DNA from 4 places in the Streptosporangium sp. NPDC003464 genome. Region 1 is predicted to be linked to each of the others. Evidence: riboswitches for the same ligand, from Rfam matches in the RefSeq annotation. Region 1 holds a riboswitch; each other region holds the start of a gene.

Region 1 (4,226 bases):
TCCAGGGCGCAGAGGCGGTCGAGTTCGGCCACGGCCTGGCGGCCCGCGTCGGCGGCGTGGGTGACGGCCTCGGCGGCGCGGACCGGGTCGTCGAGGCGGAGGGCGGCGGCCGAGGCGACCACGATCCCGGTGAGCCGGTGGGCGGCCACGTCGTGGAGTTCGGCGGCGAGGCGGTCGCGTTCGGTGATGGCGGCCAGCCGGGGCACGGCCTCGGCGGCGGCCCGGTAGGCGGCGAGCGCCGCACGGTCGGCCCTGCGGCGACGGTGGGAACGCCCGATGGCCCATGCCATCGCGGCGCCGCCCGCCGTGAGCCCTCCCGCGCCGACGGAGTCCTGGAGACTCCCGCCGTGCATGACGGCCACGAGGGTGACGGCCGGCGCGGCGGCGACCGCTCCGATCGCCGCCGGCCCGGCCGTGCCGTACACCGCCAGTGCGTAAAGGACCGTGAGGAGCACCGCGCAACCGAGGGCGATCAGCACGGGCCCACACTACTGTCGGCATCGCCTACGGCCGCGGGTCCCGGGCGGCGCTCACCCGGACGGCGGACCCGGGCCGCCCGCCGGATCCGCCGGGACGCCGGAGCCCGGGGGCTGGGAGAAGCCCGTGGACGGTGGGTGCGGGAGCCGTTGACCGGGCTGGGACCGGTGGCCTTTTCCCGCCGCCGGCGTCGGCGGTGCCGATCTCGTCCCGGTCCTGCGGCGGATGGATGCCATGACCGCGGCTTTGCCCGGGATGGGGACGGGCGTTCCTGGATCTTCCGGAGAGCGGGCACAGGCCCGGCTGATGGGTGTTTTCCTCGACTCATAGGCGTGTACGGAGGTAATGAGGGCCGCCGACAAAGGGCCGGCACGCCGGCCGCGGCCATGGTGAGGGAGATCCCGCCCCTGTCCGCCGAGGGGCCGCATTCAGCCGGGAGAAGGGGCGTATCCCCAGCTCAACAGCTTGATCACTGATAAGCCGTTAAGTAACTCTCCTAACAGTTCCAATGGGGTCGGCGTTCCCGGTAGGCACGGTCAAGGCTTGACCAATGGCCTTTTCTTGGCTGTTGAGGTAGATCTTCTGGGGTTTCCATGGGTTTTGTTTTGCTTTGTCCCTGAATGGGGGGTAGTGTCCTATTCGTGATCGGTTGGCGACCTGCCCTTCAATAGAAGGAGCGGCCGGCCGACGTCGAATCCCGGAGGCCCTCAGGGTCACGGGAACCGGGGACCCACTTCTTGGGGTGAATCCGCCGCGAACGTGCGGCGGTAGGGCAACTCCACCGCCCGAATCCGTCAGCTAACCCGGTAGACGAGATGGAGAGGAGATCACCACATGGGGCACCACGCCCTCTTGCCGCCGGCGTCCACCCCGTTGGTGCCGGCCCTCTAAGACTTCCTCGCCGCGTCCGAACGCGGCCCCCCGCCGCGCTCCGCGTAGCGCCAGCACAGCTTGCTACGCCTCTTCTGTCCTGTGAGCGCGTATCCGCCTGCGCCTCTTCACGGCGCACGCGCCTCCCCGTTCCCTCGCGAAAGAGTCTTTTTACCTCATGCGTTTCTCCCTTGGTATGCGTAAGAACCGTTTCGTGGCCGCCGCCCTCCTCGGTGCGAGTGTCCTGACCTCCTCGGCCGTCGTCTCGGCTCTCCCCGCAGCGGCCGACACCGGCGCCTCCACCCCCGGCTCCGGCTCCGGCTCCGAGGTCGCCCTCCTGAAGGGCTCGACCAAGGCCTCCTACTTCTGGGACGACTCCTCCGGCCGCGCCGGGGACACCGGCCTGCCCGCGAGCGGCAAGCCGATGCAGAAGGGCATGATCGCCAGCCCGAGCTGGCCGCTGATGACCGAGGGTTACGTCGTCTACAAGGGCAAGAAGGCCAAGTTCTTCGTCGGCGACCGCGGCCCCGGCGTGCCCTCCAGCAGCGGTGTCATGATCGACCTCGACGCCAAGACCTTCGCCGACCTGACCGGCGGCACGTTCAACTCCGACACGCTCGGTGTGGACGGCAACGGTGGCATGGGCCACATCAAGGTCGACTACGTCATCACCAAGTGGGGCAGCGGCCCGGGCAAGAAGAACCAGCCCGTGCCGTTCTCCGCGGGCGCGTGGGGCCGGATCGACAACAACCCGGCCACCCCGCCGCAGGTGGTCAACAAGTAACCCCGAGGCTCGCCTCCCCAGCGAGACTCGCCCCCGCAGAAGCTCGCCTCCCGCGAAGACAGGAGCGGACGCCCACACCGGGCGTCCGCTCTTGCTCTCATTTCCACAGAATGACATTCTGTCCGGCATGACCAGCATGGCATCCGGTGCGGCGGGAGCGCCATGACCCGGCGCGCCCGGGCGAACGGCATCGAGCTCGCCTACGACACCTTCGGCGCGCCCGGAGGCCGCCCGCTCCTACTGATCATGGGGCTCGGCGCCCAGCGCATCCACTGGGACGAGGGGCTCTGTGAGCTGCTCGCCGACCGCGGGCACCACGTGGTCCGCTTCGACAACCGGGACGCCGGGGAGTCCACCCACCTCCACGGCGCCGCCGTGCCCGCCTTCGGCGGCGACGGGCAGCCCCCCTACCTGCTGGGCGACATGGCCGACGACGCCGCCGGGCTGCTCGACGCGCTCGGGTGGGAGTCCGCCCACGTGGTCGGCGCCTCGATGGGCGGCATGATCGCCCAGACGCTGGCGATCCGCTCCCCGCACCGGGTGCGCAGCCTCACCTCCATCATGTCCACCCCCAGCGTGCACGCCGCCCCGCCCACCGAGGCCGCGATGGCGGCGCTCATGGCGCTCGTCTCGCCCGACCGCGAGGCGGCCATCCGGCAGTCGCTGCTGACCTGGGAGGTCATCGGCTCGCCGGGCTACCCGCTCGACCGCGAGCGGATCGCCCGGCTGGCCGGGCTGAGCTACGACCGCTGCTACGACCCGGCGGGGACGGCCAGGCAGCTCGCCGGGATCATCGCCTCCGGCGACCGCGCGCCGCTGCTGAAGAACATCACGGTGCCCACCCTCGTGATGCACGGCGAGGACGACCAGCTCGTGCCGCTGCCCGGCGGGGTCGCCACGGCCGAGGCGGTCCCCGGGGCCAGACTGATCACCTTTCCCGGCATGGGCCACGACCTGCCGCGCCCGCTCTGGCCCGAGTTCGTCGCCGCGATCGACGAGCTCACCTCCGCCGCCGAGCGTTGAGCTCCGGTACGGCCCGCGCCTCCCGGGGCGCAAGCCGTACCGGAGGATCAGATTTCGAGCTTCTCCTCGATGCCGCGCATGTTGTGCCGCGCGAGCGCCAGGTTGGCCCGGCTGCGGTCCAGCGCCAGATAGAGGAAGAGCCCCTTGCCGCCCCGGCCGCTGACCGGGCGGATCACGTGGTACTGGCCGCTGAGCGTGATGAGGATGTCCTCGATGCCGTCCTTGAGGCCCAGCGACTCCATGGTCCGCATCTTGGCCTTGACGACCTCGGTGTTGCCGGCCGCGGCGATCTGGAGGTCCAGGTCCTTGGAGCCGCCGAGGGCGCCGAGGGCCATGCCGCTGTTGTAGTCCACGACCACCGCGCCGAGGGCACCGTCGATCGCCATCATCTCCTTGAGAGAGATGTCCATGTTGCCCATGTCTTCTCCGATCACTGGGATATCGATATGCGGGACGTGATGGCGGCCAGGCTCGCCGCCGTCTTGCGGCCCTCCAGTCGCAGCAGCCCGAGGTTGGTCCCCGGGCGGGCGAGAACTGTGAGGACGATTTCTGGGCCCGCGGCGTAGAAGGCCGCGTAGCCGTTGGTGCCCGAGATCAACGTCTCCTCGAAGGCGCCCTTGCCGGCCATGTCCGTCATCCGGCGGCTGAGGGCCAGCATCGCCGACGACAGCGCGCCGATCTGCTCGACGTCGCCGTTGAGGTCGCTGGCTATCGTCAGGCCGTCCACGCTGCACGCGATGCTTCCGTTCACATCCGTCATGCGCTCCCGCAGCAGCGCCATCTCCCGGCGTATCTCGTCACGTAGCAGCGCCGCCTCCCGGCGCACCTCGTCACGCGCTTCCACGGGCGTCCTCCTTCCGATCAGCTTCAGCGTCCGCAGCCTTATAGGCATCGGAACAAGCTCACCGAGCACCTGCGGCGTGGATGTCCCGTCCTGCGGGGCGGGGAGGGGGTCAAGTGAGTGCCTCCAATGCGTCTCTGAGCCGGATGAGCAGGTTCACGTCGGTGGGGTCGCCCGTCGTCCGGGGGAGCGGCGTGGCCGGCCGCGCCGCGCCCGCCGGCTGGGGGCGCG
Region 2 (4,226 bases), on a different contig from region 1:
AGTCCGCCACACCGACGGCGCCGACCGCGCCCAGTTCCTGCCCGCCCTCGCCGACGTGGACGCGCTCATCGTGCGCAGTGCCACGCAGGTAGACGCCGAGGCCATCGCGGCCGCCCCCAAGCTCCGGGTCGTCGCCCGGGCCGGCGTCGGCCTGGACAACGTGGACGTGGAGGCCGCCACCAAGGCCGGCGTCATGGTCGTCAACGCGCCCACCTCCAACATCACCAGCGCCGCCGAGCACACCGTCGCGTTGATCCTCGCCTCCGCCCGCAACGTCGCCCAGGCGCACCTGGCGCTCAAGGGCGGCGAGTGGAAGCGCTCGAAGTACACCGGTGTGGAGCTCGACGAGAAGGTCGTCGCCATCCTGGGCCTCGGCAAGATCGGCCAGCTCGTCGCCCAGCGCCTGCAGCCGTTCGGCGTCGAGCTGATCGCCTACGACCCCTACCTGCAGCCGGCCCGCGCCGCGCAGATGGGCGTCCGCCTGGTCTCGCTGGAGGAGGCCCTGCGCGAGGCCGACTTCATCACCGTGCACCTGCCCAAGTCCAAGGAGACGATCGGGCTCATCGGTGACAAGGAGCTCCACACGGTCAAGCCGTCGGTGCGCCTGATCAACGTCGCCCGCGGCGGCATCATCGACGAGAACGCGCTCTACTCGGCGATCAAGGAAGGCCGCGTCGCCGGCGCCGGCATCGACGTCTTCCCCAAGGAGCCGGTCACCGACAGCCCGCTGTTCGAGCTGGACCAGGTCGTCGTCACCCCGCACCTGGGCGCCTCCACCCACGAGGCCCAGGAGAAGGCCGGCACCCAGGTCGCGCGCAGCGTGAAGCTCGCCCTCGCCGGGGAGTTCGTGCCGGACGCGGTCAACGTCCAGGGCGGCGTCGTCGCCGAGGACGTCAAGCCGGGCCTGCCGCTGGCCGAGAAGCTCGGCCGGGTCTTCACCGCCCTCGCGGGCGAGGTCGCCACCAGGCTTGACGTCGAGGTCCGCGGTGAGATCGCCTCCCAGGACGTCCGCGTGCTGGAGCTGGCGGCGCTCAAGGGCATCTTCACCGACGTGGTCGAAGACTCGGTCACCTACGTCAACGCCCCGCTCCTGGCCAAGGACCGCGGCGTGACCGTCGAGCTGGTCACCAGCTCCGAGAGCCCCGACTGGCGCAACGTCGTCACCGTCCGCGGCGTGCTGGCCGACGGCCGCACGGTCTCGGTCTCGGGCACCCTGTCGGGCCCGCGTCAGATCACCAAGATCGTCGAGGTCAACGGCTACCAGATGGAGATCGAGCCGACCGACCACCTGTCGTTCTTCACCTACACCGACCGCCCCGGCATCGTCGGCGTCGTCGGCCGCATCCTCGGCGACCACAGCATCAACATCGCCTCGATGCAGGTGGCCCGGGACGCGAAGGGCGGCAAGGCCCTCATCGCGCTGACCGTCGACTCCGCCATCCCGGCCGACGTGCTCGACGTGATCGGCGCCGAGATCGGCGCCGACAGCGGTCGCTCGGTCGACCTGGCCGACTAGCGCGCACGGCGACGGCTGCCGTCCCCGGGAAGCCGGGGGCGGCAGCCGTTGTGCGTCTCAGCATGTGAGAAGTGTGTACGGAGTGCGGGACGGTGTCCGTACGGGCAGGTAACCTGGCAGGAAATGCGCCAGGTTCTCGCACTCATTACCTGCCGCGGCGGGGCCTGACAGGGCAGGCCGGCAGCCCGCCGCGGTGTGGCGGCGCACGCCGGCCCCGCGCCGCCGGTCCGCGATCCGGACCCGCGGCACTCAGGCCCGGTCCGATCCGTGACCGGAGTCCGGACCATCTCTCCCTGCCCGCATGCGACCGAGATGAGAATCGCCATGTACGACATGTATCCCTGGAACCGTCCCGAAGACGCCGAAGACGAGGCCGCCGACGCGCTCCAGACCGCCCTGGACCGCCGCGACAACGGGGGCGCTCCCACCCGCTAGCCGGGTAGGGCTCTCATCCCGACCCGCGGGGCGCCGGTCCGGGTGACCGGCGCCCTCCGGGGATCAGGGGGTGGCCTGGAGCATCGTGGGGGCGGGCTGGGCCGCGAGCTTGGCCTGTTCGGCGGCGAGCTTCACGCCCGCGCGGTCGGGGCGGACGCCGCCGACGAACGTGCTGCGACGCCAGGAGTTGAGCTTCTCCTCCTTGACCACGTCGCCGGTCTGCGGGGCGTGGACCATGTAACCCGGCTTGGTGATCATGCCGACGTGCCCGAGATTGTGGAAGAAGACGAGGTCGCCGGGCTTGAGGTTCTTCCAGGAGACCTTCTTGGAGAACGCCGCGTACTGGTCGGCGGCCACGCGGGGCAGCTTGATCCCGGCGGCGCCGTAGGCGCGGAGCATCAGGCCGGAGCAGTCGAAGCCGCCGTTGCCGGTGCCGCCCCAGACGTAAGGCGTGCCGCGCTTGGACATGGCCCACTTCACGGCCTTCTTCCAGGCGGGCACGGGAGCATCCTTGGTGACGATCTCCTTGAGCTTGGGCCCGGTGAGCGGCGCGGTGGCGGTGACGGGGGCGGGGGCGTCGGCCTTGGGAGAGTCGGCCTTGGGGGAGTCGGCCAGCGCGAGGGACGGGGTCGCGAGCACGGCGGCGCCGGCGACGAGCAGGGACAGGACGCGGGGGTGAATCTTGCCGGACAGGATGGTTCCTTCCATAGGGCCGGCCGGGTTAGCTGTCGGGCTCGGGCGTGGAGGCCGCCCTACGGCGCGCGAAGCGCTGATTCGCCCCAAGGGATCCGTGAAGGCGGCTCAGGACATGGCTCCGCCAGGCGAAGCGCGGAGTCCTGGGCGGCCGTGGGTCCCGGAAGTGGTTCCCCGGCTCCGCGCAGGCCGAAGGGGGGACGGCCCGGCGGATTAGGCATCGGTTCGAATGCAGAGGACCATAACGAAACTTAACGAAAGGGTCAATACGTCGCAAAAGCGGACAAAGGGATCATAAGAGCCAGGACAGCTGTGGATCATGAGGTCCCGTACGCGCGAAAATGTCCGATGGGTGAGATCGGTGTTCGATTACCGAGACGGACCGGTAAGGTGCCTGCATGGATTCGCGCAACATTCGTCTGGCAGTCATCCCCGGGGACGGGATCGGAGTCGAGGTCGTCACCGAGGGCCTGAAGGTGCTCGAAGCGGTCGGCACGAAGGTGGAGACCGTCACCTACGATCTCGGCGCCAAGCGCTACCACCGGACCGGTGAGACCCTTCCCGACGCGGTCCTGGACGAGCTGCGCGGATACGACGCGATCCTGCTCGGCGCGATCGGCGACCCCAGCGTGCCGCCGGGCATCCTGGAGCGCGACCTGCTGCTCAGGCTCCGCTTCGAGCTCGACCACTACGTCAACCTCCGTCCGGTCAAGCTCTTCCCCGGCGTCGAGACCCCGCTGGGCAAGGCCCGCCCCGAGGACATCGACATGGTCGTCGTCCGTGAGGGCACCGAGAGCCTCTACGCGGGCGCGGGCGGCGTGCTGCGCCGCGGCACCCCGCACGAGGTCGCCACCCAGGAGTCGCTGAACACCGCCTTCGGCGTCGAGCGCGTCGTCCGCTACGCCTTCGACAAGGCGCTCGGTCGTCCCCGCAAGAAGCTGACGCTGGTCCACAAGACCAACGTGCTCACCTACGCCGGTGACCTCTGGGCCCGCACGTTCGACCGGGTCGGCCTGGAATACCCCGACGTCCAGACCGACTACTGCCACGTCGACGCGGCCTCGATGTTCTTCGTCACCCAGCCGGAGCGGTTCGACGTGATCGTCACCGACAACCTCTTCGGCGACATCATCACCGACATCGGCGCCGCCGTCGCCGGCGGCATCGGCCTGGCGGCCAGCGGCAACATCAACCCCGACCGGACCGCGCCGAGCATGTTCGAGCCGGTCCACGGCAGCGCCCCCGACATCGCGGGCCAGGGCAAGGCCGACCCGACCGCCACGATCCTGTCGGTCGCCATGCTCCTGGACCACCTCGGGCTGGCCGACGAGGCCGCCAAGGTCGAGCAGGCCGTCGCCGACGACCTGGTCGAGCGGCTCACCGGCTGGACCGGCCGGACCACTCACGAGATCGGTGACGACATCACCGCCCGAGTAGCCGGCTGACAGAGCCGCCTCCCCCACCCAGACGCGTCTGGCGGCTCACAAGAGCTGTCAGGCGCGTCTTTGTTTATCCCGGCAGTGCCGGTTTTCGACACAGATGCAGTAGTTTCCCGTTACCTGGGTCCATCGCAGAATGGATC
Region 3 (4,226 bases), on a different contig from region 1:
AATCTCATTACGCTGCCGGAAGCAGAGCGGCGAAATGCGAGGTGCGGGTCGGGGCCAGCGGCGTTCCGGTAAGCCATGCGTCGAGCCGGGTGAGGTTCATCGCCGCGGCGATGAGAAGGTGCTGGAGATGGGTCTTGGCGGTCCCGCGGTAGCGGGATCTGCGCAGGCCAAAGCCATCGACACCTTGGGCGATGGTGCCCTCGACACCTGCCCGGTGGGCATAGCGCTGCTGCCATTCGTCGATGCTTTTCCTCTGTCGTGCGCGTTGCAGGGCTTCATGCTCCTCCTGCGGGCGCAGGGTGATGCGTCGGCCTTTGGCCCCGCGGGTGCAGAGGTCCCGGCTGGGGCAGTCCTTGCAGTCACGCATCGAAAAGCGCACGCGGATGACCGGGGTTCCGCCTTGGTCGGTTTCGTTGGCCCAGGGCAGGCTGGTGGCTCCGGCGGGGCAGGTCATGACGCGGTTGTCCCAGTCGATGGTGAAGTCGCTGACGGCGAAGCCGTTGCCCTCGGCGCTTTGCCAGGCGTTGTCGGGCATCATCGGTCCCAGCAGCTCGATGCCGCGGCGATCGGCGCGTGCGAGGTTGTGCGCGCTCATGTAGCCCTTGTCGGCCAGATGCACCGCCGGTGTCAGCTCGTGCGAGGCCAGGGCCTCCTGAACCTGGTCGGTGGCTTCGTAGTCGCTGCCAGGCGACGGGGCGGTGATCACGTTGGTGATCAAATGCGGGGCGTCGGTGTCGCACGTCTCGGTGAGGTGCACCTTGTAGCCGTCCCAGTGCGAGTCGCGCTTGGTTCCCGATCAGGCCTCGCCGTCATACGGAGAGATCTGGCGGATCGTGCCTGGCGGCTGCTCGTCAGGGGCTCGCCAGCGCAGTTGATCGTCGATGGTGACGTACTGCTGGATCCATACGTGGCGCAGCGTCTGCACCGCGGGGAGGTCGCGCAGCCATCCGGGAGCGGCCGGGCGAGTACACCGCACGCAGGACGCCGTTCCCGTCGGCGCCGATCTCGTGGCCAAGTCGAATGCGCTCAGCCTTGTTCTGGGGCAGTCGATAGTCCTCAACGCGAGCCTCGTAGCGCTCGAACCACCCACGTTCGGCCTGAGCGAGCAGCCAGTCAGGTGCGGCGGCGGCCAGCGCGTTGAGCGCGGCGCGCACCGTTTCATGCACCTGCTCCAGCCGATTCATCGTGCGCATAGCCGTGAGCACATGGGTGGAGTCCGTCCGCTGCCGATCACCGGCTCGCAGCAGCCCGGCGGTCATGGCACGCTCCAGGATCGTGTCCAGCAGGCTTTGTTCAAGCGACCCTGCGATCAGGCGAGCCCGGAACTCGCTGAGCACCGAGTGGTCGAAGCCGGCGTCGGTCAGCTCTGACCCGAGCGCGTACTTCCAGTCGATCCGCGCCCGCACGGCCTCAGCCGCCTGCCGGTCGGACAATCCCTCGCCGAACTGCAGGATCGACACCAGCGCCAGCCGAGCAGGGGACAGCGCTGGCCGGCCACGAGCGGAGAACGCCACGGCGAAGTCACCGTCCTGGAACAGGACACCCAACGCATCTCGGATGCGGATCGCCAGGCTGCCTTTCGGGAAGGCTGCCCGGGCTACCATCAGGGTTGCCGTCGGGATCTGATCTGGACCAGTCGAACGCAGCGACACCCACGACTCCATCCGCGAGCAAGAACGACAATAGCGGCCCCGTGATCACAGACGTGATCACGGGGCCGCTGCTTTTTGATCTACTTCGCCAACGGTGTCTCCACCGGGGATGGGCGGGGCCGATTCCCTCCGTCAGCCGCCGGGGCGGACCGCTCCGGCGAAGGAGGACTTGTAGTACCCCTTCAGCCGCACGGTCCGGACCGTCTTGCCGCTGCTCGGCGAGTGGACCATCTTGCCCTTGCCGACATACATGCCCACGTGGCCCTTGCCGTAGAAGAACAGCAGGTCACCGGGGCGCAGGCTGCGCCACGAGACCTTCTTCCTGACGGCGCGGTACTGGCTGTGCGTGATCCGGGGGAGGGAGACGCCGGCCTTGCGCCACGCGTACTGGACGAGCCCGGAACAGTCGAACGCGCCGGGACCGGAGGCTCCCCACCGGTACGGATCGCCGATCTGCTTCGTGGCCGCCGAGACGGCCTTGGCCGCCTTCGCCTTCTGTCGTGCGACCTTGCTCGTGCCGGCCTTCCTGGTCTTGCCCGTCCCGGCCTTGGCGGCCTTCGCGGTGCTTTTGACCTGGATGACATGCACGTTGTCCGTCTCCGCCTGTGCCGCCGCGGAGCCCAGCGCGACCGCTCCGGAGGAGGCGGTCAGGGTGAGTGCGACACCGCCGAGGGAAAGGCGGGCAAGGCGCGACAGACGAGGGTTACGCAGGGTGGTAGACAGGATTTCTCCTTGGGACTTCCACTGATGCCTACCGGGTTAGCTGACGGATTCGGGCGGGGAAGTCGCCCTACGGCATGACATATGCCGATTCACCCCTGGCCATACCTTGAGGGCCCTTGGGTCCCCGGTTCCATGCCTCCTGGCTGCACGGATTCGGCAGGCCGCCGCGGGTGGGGTCCGACCCCTCAGGGGAGCGGCGGCCAGTTGGATTCTTTAGCGGAATGCCGGCTTCCGGGCAGGCATCCATCGCGGTGACATGGCGTGCCACCGCGACGCCAGAAGGTACTCCGATCCCCAAATTTCAGCAAAGCAATGCAAAGGAAATGGAGATCGACAAGGACTTCCGAAGTTCCGTAATCCCTGCGTGATAGGCGGTTCTCTTATCCCGTTATGACTCTCGTCACATTCTCCTGAGCATCATGTGAAGATCGTCTTTTATGTAACATCAGTCACACTTATTGCGATCTTCGATCCCCGCCGGCGGAGCGGGTCGCCGGGCCAGGACTCGCAGGCGTTGTCCGCCTCCGCGGTGATCGCCGCCAGGCGGCTCCGGTCGGCGTCGACGTCGGCGTCGGCGTCGAAGACCCCCTCCTCGCCGTAGCGGGCGGTGAACGTGCCCGCGCCGTCGACGCGCCGCTCCTCCAGCACCCTGCCGATGCCCAGGGCATAGGAGAGCACGGCCGGGGGCGGGGCCCACCCCACGCCCCCGGGCCGGGTGGTCCTGGCGGTCCGGCCCGCCGTGTCGTAGACCGTGGCGGTGGTGGCCGCCAGACCTCCCGGGTCCCGGGCGGCCGCGCGGGACATCGACGCCCCCGCTGAACGCGGACGCCTCTCACGAGAGCCGCGGCGAGGGGCGTCCGGCGGACCTGAGGCAGGGCCGTACGCCTGGCCCGGAGCGGCCGGCTACTCCAAGCGCCTGACCGTCAGGGGCGGACGGACACTCCGGGAGACCGGCGGTCGGGGCGGACGGACGCTCCGGGAACGGACATTCCGGGAGAGGCCATCAGGGACGGACAGCCATCGCAGGCACCCGGCGGTCAAGAACAAGCCCAGGCGCCCGGCGGGCAAGCACAGCGGGCGGCTGCTCCGGGAGACCGGCCGTCAGGGGCGGACGGCCCCGACCAGGCGGCGGCCGTAGGCCGACAGGGGGACGACCTTGACGACGTCTCCGGTCTGCGGGGCGTGGACGATCCGGCCGTTGCCGGCGTAGATGCTCACGTGGCCCAGGCCCTCGCTGAAGATGAGGTCTCCGGCCTGGAGCTCGCTCAGTGAGACCTTACGGCTCGCGCCCCAGCTCCACTGCTCCCAGGTCGTACGGGGGAGGCTGACGCCGCCGCTGCGCCAGGACGCCTGGACGAGGCCGGAGCAGTCCCAGCCGCCCGGACCCGTGCCTCCGTACTGGTACGGCTTGCCGATCTGGGCGAAGGCGAAGTCCAGGGCGGCCCGGGCGTTGCCCGAGGCCGGGCCGTTGTACTGGATCCCGGTGCTGTTGGGGTTGCCGGTCTTGAAGGTGCCGAGCTCGCGCAGCAGCTTGGTCTGGGCCCTGACCATCTTCTCGACCTTGGCCTTCTCCGCGGCCAGCTCGTCGCGTGTCGCGTCGGCCTCGCCCAGGGCGACCTTGGCCTTGTCGCGGTTGTCGCGCAGCGCCTTGTTGGCCTCGTCGAAGGCCTCCAGGGAGCGGGCGCGGGCGGCGGACATCTGCTCGGCCCTGGCCAGGCCACCCAGCAGCAGCCCGGGGTCGGGCTGGCTCATCAGGCCCTGCCAGCCGGTCACACCGGCGAGCTGGTAGCTGCTGACGGCCATCGTGACCAGCTCCTGGCGGAGCCCGGCGACCTTGGCGTTCTGGCGCGT
Region 4 (4,226 bases), on a different contig from region 1:
CACCCCGGCCAGATAGTCGCCGAATGCCGCAAAGGCGGTCTCGTCGTCCTCACATTGGGAGGGGATTTCCCCGACGCCGTCAAGGGGGTGGGCGGCGTGCTCGTCGAAGAGTGCGAGGAAGAGGTCATCTTTTCCGGTGAAATGTGAGTAGACGGCACCGACCGTGTGGCCCGCCCTGGAGGCGATCTCGTCGACCGAGGCCCCGGCGAAACCTTGTTCTGCGAAGACTTCGCCCGCGGCGGCCAGCAGGCGCTTGCGGGTGCGCGCCTTGGCTTGGCTGCGACTTAACCGCAAAGGCACTGACATATCATGAGTACTTCACGTAGCGGACGCTATGTCAATAGCGTCCGTCGCCCCTATGGAGATCGGAGCTTGACGACCTTTGAACAAGGCGTTTACCGTTCCTGACGGGCGGCCTTGATTCCAACATACTCACGCCTGAGTTCAGTGCGGGGGGAGCGACTCCAGATGGCATATCCCGAAGTGGATTCCCGTCGCGGCGAAAGCCTCCTGGGCATGGGCGAGATCGGTCTAAGTGACGAAGATCTCGTGCTCCTGGCAGAACTTGCCAAGGGCGTCACCGTGGACCGGGTGGGGCGTCGTCTCGACATCAGTGGCCGGACCGTCCGGCGCAGACTCCGTGGGATCTGCGACCGCATCGGTGTCGCCACGGCGATCGAGGCCGTGGCCTGGGCCGCCCGCCGCCGTCTGATCTAGCTCCTGCGGAGGGCCGGCCCGCCGCCCGGCCCGCGGCCTCGGCAGGAACCCGCGGTCCGCGACCTCGGCAGGGGGATCGCGGTCGCGGCCTCAGTCAAGGATCCGGCCTCGGTAAGGGATCCCGGAGACCCCGGCCGCCGCGGCCCCAGGCCCGGCGGCTCAGTCCGCGACCCGGACGCCTCCGGCGAAGGGCCGGTTCTCGATCGAGGCGATGTGGATGACGTCACCGGTCTGGGGGGCGTGGACCATCAGGCCGGCGCCGATGTAGATCCCGACGTGGTGCAGGTCGCTGTAGAAGAAGACCAGGTCGCCCGGGCGGAGCTGCTCCTTGGAGATGTGGGTGCCCGCGGTCCACTGGTCGCCGGTGTAGTGCGGCAGGCTGATGCCGACCTTCTGGTAAGCCCACATGACCAGGCCGGAGCAGTCGAAGGAGTTGGGCCCCTCGGCGCCCCAGACATACGGCTTGAGCTGCTGGCTGAGCGCCCAGCGGGCGGCTTCGGCGGCCTTGCCGCTGCCGACGACCGGCACGCTGATCTTCACCCGGTTGCCCCGGGTGGTCTTGGCCCGGCTGCGCACCTCGCTGAAGAGGTCGCTCTCGACCCTGGTGACGAGCCGCTCGATCTTGGTGCGCTTGGCGCCGATGTCGGACAGGAGGTCCTTGACCTCGGCGGTGCGGGCCTTGGCGCCGGCCTGCGCCCGCTCGGCGGCCTTGATCGCCTGGGCGACCTGGGCGACCTCCTCGTTCTGCTGCTGCTGGAGGGCGTAGCTCGTGGTCGCCAGGTCGAGGAAGGTGTCGGGGTCGGCGGACTGGGTGAAGGCGAGGGTCGAGCCCAGGCCCCCCGACATGTAGTTGCTCTGCGCCAGGAGACTGGCCTTGGTGCGCCGGGCCGCCAGCTCGGACTCGCTGACGGCGAGGGTCTTCTTGGCGCTCGCGGCGGCGCGCTGCGCCTGCTTGAGCTTGACCCGCCCGCCGTTGTACTGCTCGGTGAGCGTTTCGATCTCGGTGTGCAGCTTCTCGACCTGTTTGGCGAGCTCCTGGAGACCGGGCTGCGGGTCGGCGGTGGCCGAGACCAGAGGGGTGCCGAGGGTCAGGGAGGCGAACGCCAGTCCGATGACCGTCATGCGGCGGGTGAGTCCACGTGAGGCGTGTTCTCGACGGCGGGCATGTCTGCCCGCGCGCTCTCTCCCACGGTCACGCGTGCGCTTCACCAACAGGCTCCTCTCTCGGCCGCCTACCGGGTTAGCTGACGGGTTCGGGCCGGAGGCAGCCCTACCGAGGGTGCTGGTGCCACCTCGGATTCACCCCGGGGGACTAAAGGGTGGGTCCCCGGTTCCCCGGGTCCGGGGATTCGGCGGTTCAGCGCTTTAACATCGCTGACATCGAGCACGGACATTAGTGCAATTGGAGGTTCATGCTCAACCAGAACTACAAACTCGGTAGAGCTTTCACAACTGAAATGTCACGAGGAGATCACGCGACTTCATGATCGACATGCACTCCAAGCTGGTTTTATGGGGCGCCGGGGCGGCTCGGCCGGAGGTCTCCGCAGCTCCATGACCATGTGAAAGGCGAGTTCCGCTCCTCCGTCCACACCTTCAGCCCAGCGTCATGAATCAACTACTGAGGGTCATCTGGTGGCTATGGGTCACGAGTTAAGGGTGAGCCGTAATTCGAGCGCTCCGAGGACGTACGCTGATCGGTCATGGAGCAGGTTGCGCAGCATTCCTCCACCCCGGCCGCGGACGGCGCCGGGACCGTGGGGCGGCCGCAGGCCGACGCGGCGGGCGTGGACGCGGGGCAGGGGCCGCCGGGCCGGTCGGAGGCCGCTCCGGACGCGGCCGCGGTCACGGTACGGCGTGCCCGCACGCCGGACGTGCGCGCCATCCGGCGGCTCGTCGACACCTACGGAGGAGCCGGCCCGCGCCTCCTGGAGAAGGCCACGGTCACCCTGTACGAGGACATCCAGGAATTCTGGGTGGCCGAGCGGGCCGGCGCGGTCGTGGGCTGCGGGGCGCTCCACGTCCTCTGGGAGGACCTCGCCGAGATCCGCACCGTCGCCGTCGACCCCGCCTGCCGGGGGCTGGGCATCGGCCACAAGATCGTCTCCGAGCTGATCCGCACCGCCGGCGGACTCGGACTCCGCAGGGTCTTCTGCCTCACCTTCGAGGTCGAGTTCTTCGCCCGGCACGGATTCCGCGAGATTCAGGGCACGCCCGTCTCCCCGGAGGTCTACGCCGAACTTCTCGCCTCATATGACGAGGGTGTCGCCGAGTTCCTCGATCTTGAGCACGTCAAGCCGAACACCTTGGGAAACACCCGGATGCTGCTCCATCTGACGCGCGATCAGGGCTGACGTGACCTTGACGGTTACCGATCAGAAAGATGACTGTTGATACCTATCTCGATACCTTGTGCTGCAGCAAGCATGTGAGCCTCACATATGGCCACATGCGCCGTCGAAGTAGTGAGGTGACGCGGTGAGCACCGGACAGCCGCCGTATCAGGATGATCCCGACCGCGATCGCACACCGTCGGGACAGCCGGAGTACGGACAGCACAATGCGGGTCGAGCCCCTGGCGAACATGATCCCGACGTGACAATTGTGGGATATCGATCGGATGCCTCACAGCCGCACACCGGTCCGGGGCAGACCCAGCCCGGTTACGGTCAGCAGCAGGGCTACGGTCAGCAGCAGGGCTACGGTCAGCAGCAGGGCTACGGTCAGCAGCCGGTGACCGGCGCCTACGGCCAGCAGCCCGCCTACGGGCAGCAGCCCGCCCAGCCGGACTACGGCCAGCAGCAGGGCTACGGCCAGCAGCCCGCCTACGGGCAGCAGCAGTCCTACGGCCAGCAGCCCGCCCAGCCGGACTACGGGCAGCAGCAGGCCTACGGTCAGCAGCAGGGGACCGGCGCCTACGGGCAGCAGCAGGGCTACGGCCAGCAGCCGGTGACCGGCGCCTACGGCCAGCCCGCCCAGGAGCAGTCCTACGGCCAGCAGGGCTACGGTCAGCAGTCGGGGACCGGTGCCTACGGTCAGCCCACCCAGGAGCAGTCCTACGGCCAGCAGCAGTCCTACGGCCAGCAGCCCGCCCAGCCGGACTACGGGCAGCAGCAGGGCTACGGCCAGCAGCCCGCCTACGGGCAGCAGCAGGGTTACGGCCAGCAGGCTCCGGCCTACGGCCAGCAGGACGCCCAGCAGGGCTACGGGCAGCAGCAGGCGTACGGCCAGCAGCAGGCGTACGGCCAGCAGCCCGCCTACGGGCAGCAGCAGGGTTACGGCCAGCAGGCTCCCGCCTACGGCCAGGGATACGCGCCGCAGGGCGCGACGCCTCCCGGCGCCCCCGCTCCGCTCGCGGAGTGGTGGCAGCGCCTGGTGGCCCGCATCCTCGACCTCCTGATCGTGGGCATCCCCGCCGGCATCGTCGGGTTCGTGGCCTCGCTGCCGTTCAGGGTGTCGTTCGACCCGGCCACCTACGAGGTGACCGGCAACATCTTCCTCCAGTCGAT

What was found. Region 1 has a riboswitch for cyclic di-AMP ahead of ACWDS7_RS09245 (hypothetical protein). Riboswitches for the same ligand answer to the same signal wherever they lie in the genome.
Region 2: another riboswitch for cyclic di-AMP. It lies ahead of ACWDS7_RS12330 (C40 family peptidase); the one in region 1 lies ahead of ACWDS7_RS09245 (hypothetical protein).
Region 3: another riboswitch for cyclic di-AMP. It lies ahead of ACWDS7_RS18280 (C40 family peptidase); the one in region 1 lies ahead of ACWDS7_RS09245 (hypothetical protein).
Region 4: another riboswitch for cyclic di-AMP. It lies ahead of ACWDS7_RS28675 (C40 family peptidase); the one in region 1 lies ahead of ACWDS7_RS09245 (hypothetical protein).

What each region holds. Positions count from the first base shown of each region.
Region 1 is NZ_JBSFPS010000028.1:24,254-28,479, forward strand. It holds gene ACWDS7_RS09240 (histidine kinase) at 1-479, opposite strand, end outside; cyclic di-AMP (ydaO/yuaA leader) riboswitch at 1,156-1,305, shown strand; gene ACWDS7_RS09245 (hypothetical protein) at 1,544-2,131, shown strand; gene ACWDS7_RS09250 (alpha/beta fold hydrolase) at 2,294-3,154, shown strand; gene ACWDS7_RS09255 (hypothetical protein) at 3,202-3,573, opposite strand; gene ACWDS7_RS09260 (roadblock/LC7 domain-containing protein) at 3,585-3,998, opposite strand; gene ACWDS7_RS09265 (DUF4388 domain-containing protein) at 4,108-4,226, opposite strand, start outside.
Region 2 is NZ_JBSFPS010000042.1:14,667-18,892, reverse strand. It holds gene serA (phosphoglycerate dehydrogenase) at 1-1,516, shown strand, start outside; gene ACWDS7_RS12335 (hypothetical protein) at 1,829-1,951, shown strand; gene ACWDS7_RS12330 (C40 family peptidase) at 2,015-2,659, opposite strand; cyclic di-AMP (ydaO/yuaA leader) riboswitch at 2,647-2,874, opposite strand; gene ACWDS7_RS12325 (3-isopropylmalate dehydrogenase) at 3,043-4,089, shown strand.
Region 3 is NZ_JBSFPS010000073.1:14,683-18,908, reverse strand. It holds partial or broken gene ACWDS7_RS18285 (IS1182 family transposase) at 8-1,652, opposite strand; gene ACWDS7_RS18280 (C40 family peptidase) at 1,785-2,240, opposite strand; cyclic di-AMP (ydaO/yuaA leader) riboswitch at 2,386-2,544, opposite strand; gene ACWDS7_RS18275 (hypothetical protein) at 2,811-3,179, opposite strand; gene ACWDS7_RS18270 (NlpC/P60 family protein) at 3,477-4,226, opposite strand, start outside.
Region 4 is NZ_JBSFPS010000149.1:76-4,301, reverse strand. It holds gene ACWDS7_RS28685 (TetR/AcrR family transcriptional regulator) at 1-300, opposite strand, end outside; gene ACWDS7_RS28680 (LuxR family transcriptional regulator) at 469-717, shown strand; gene ACWDS7_RS28675 (C40 family peptidase) at 877-1,839, opposite strand; cyclic di-AMP (ydaO/yuaA leader) riboswitch at 1,932-2,082, opposite strand; gene ACWDS7_RS28670 (amino-acid N-acetyltransferase) at 2,505-3,071, shown strand; partial or broken gene ACWDS7_RS28665 (RDD family protein) at 3,313-4,226, shown strand, end outside.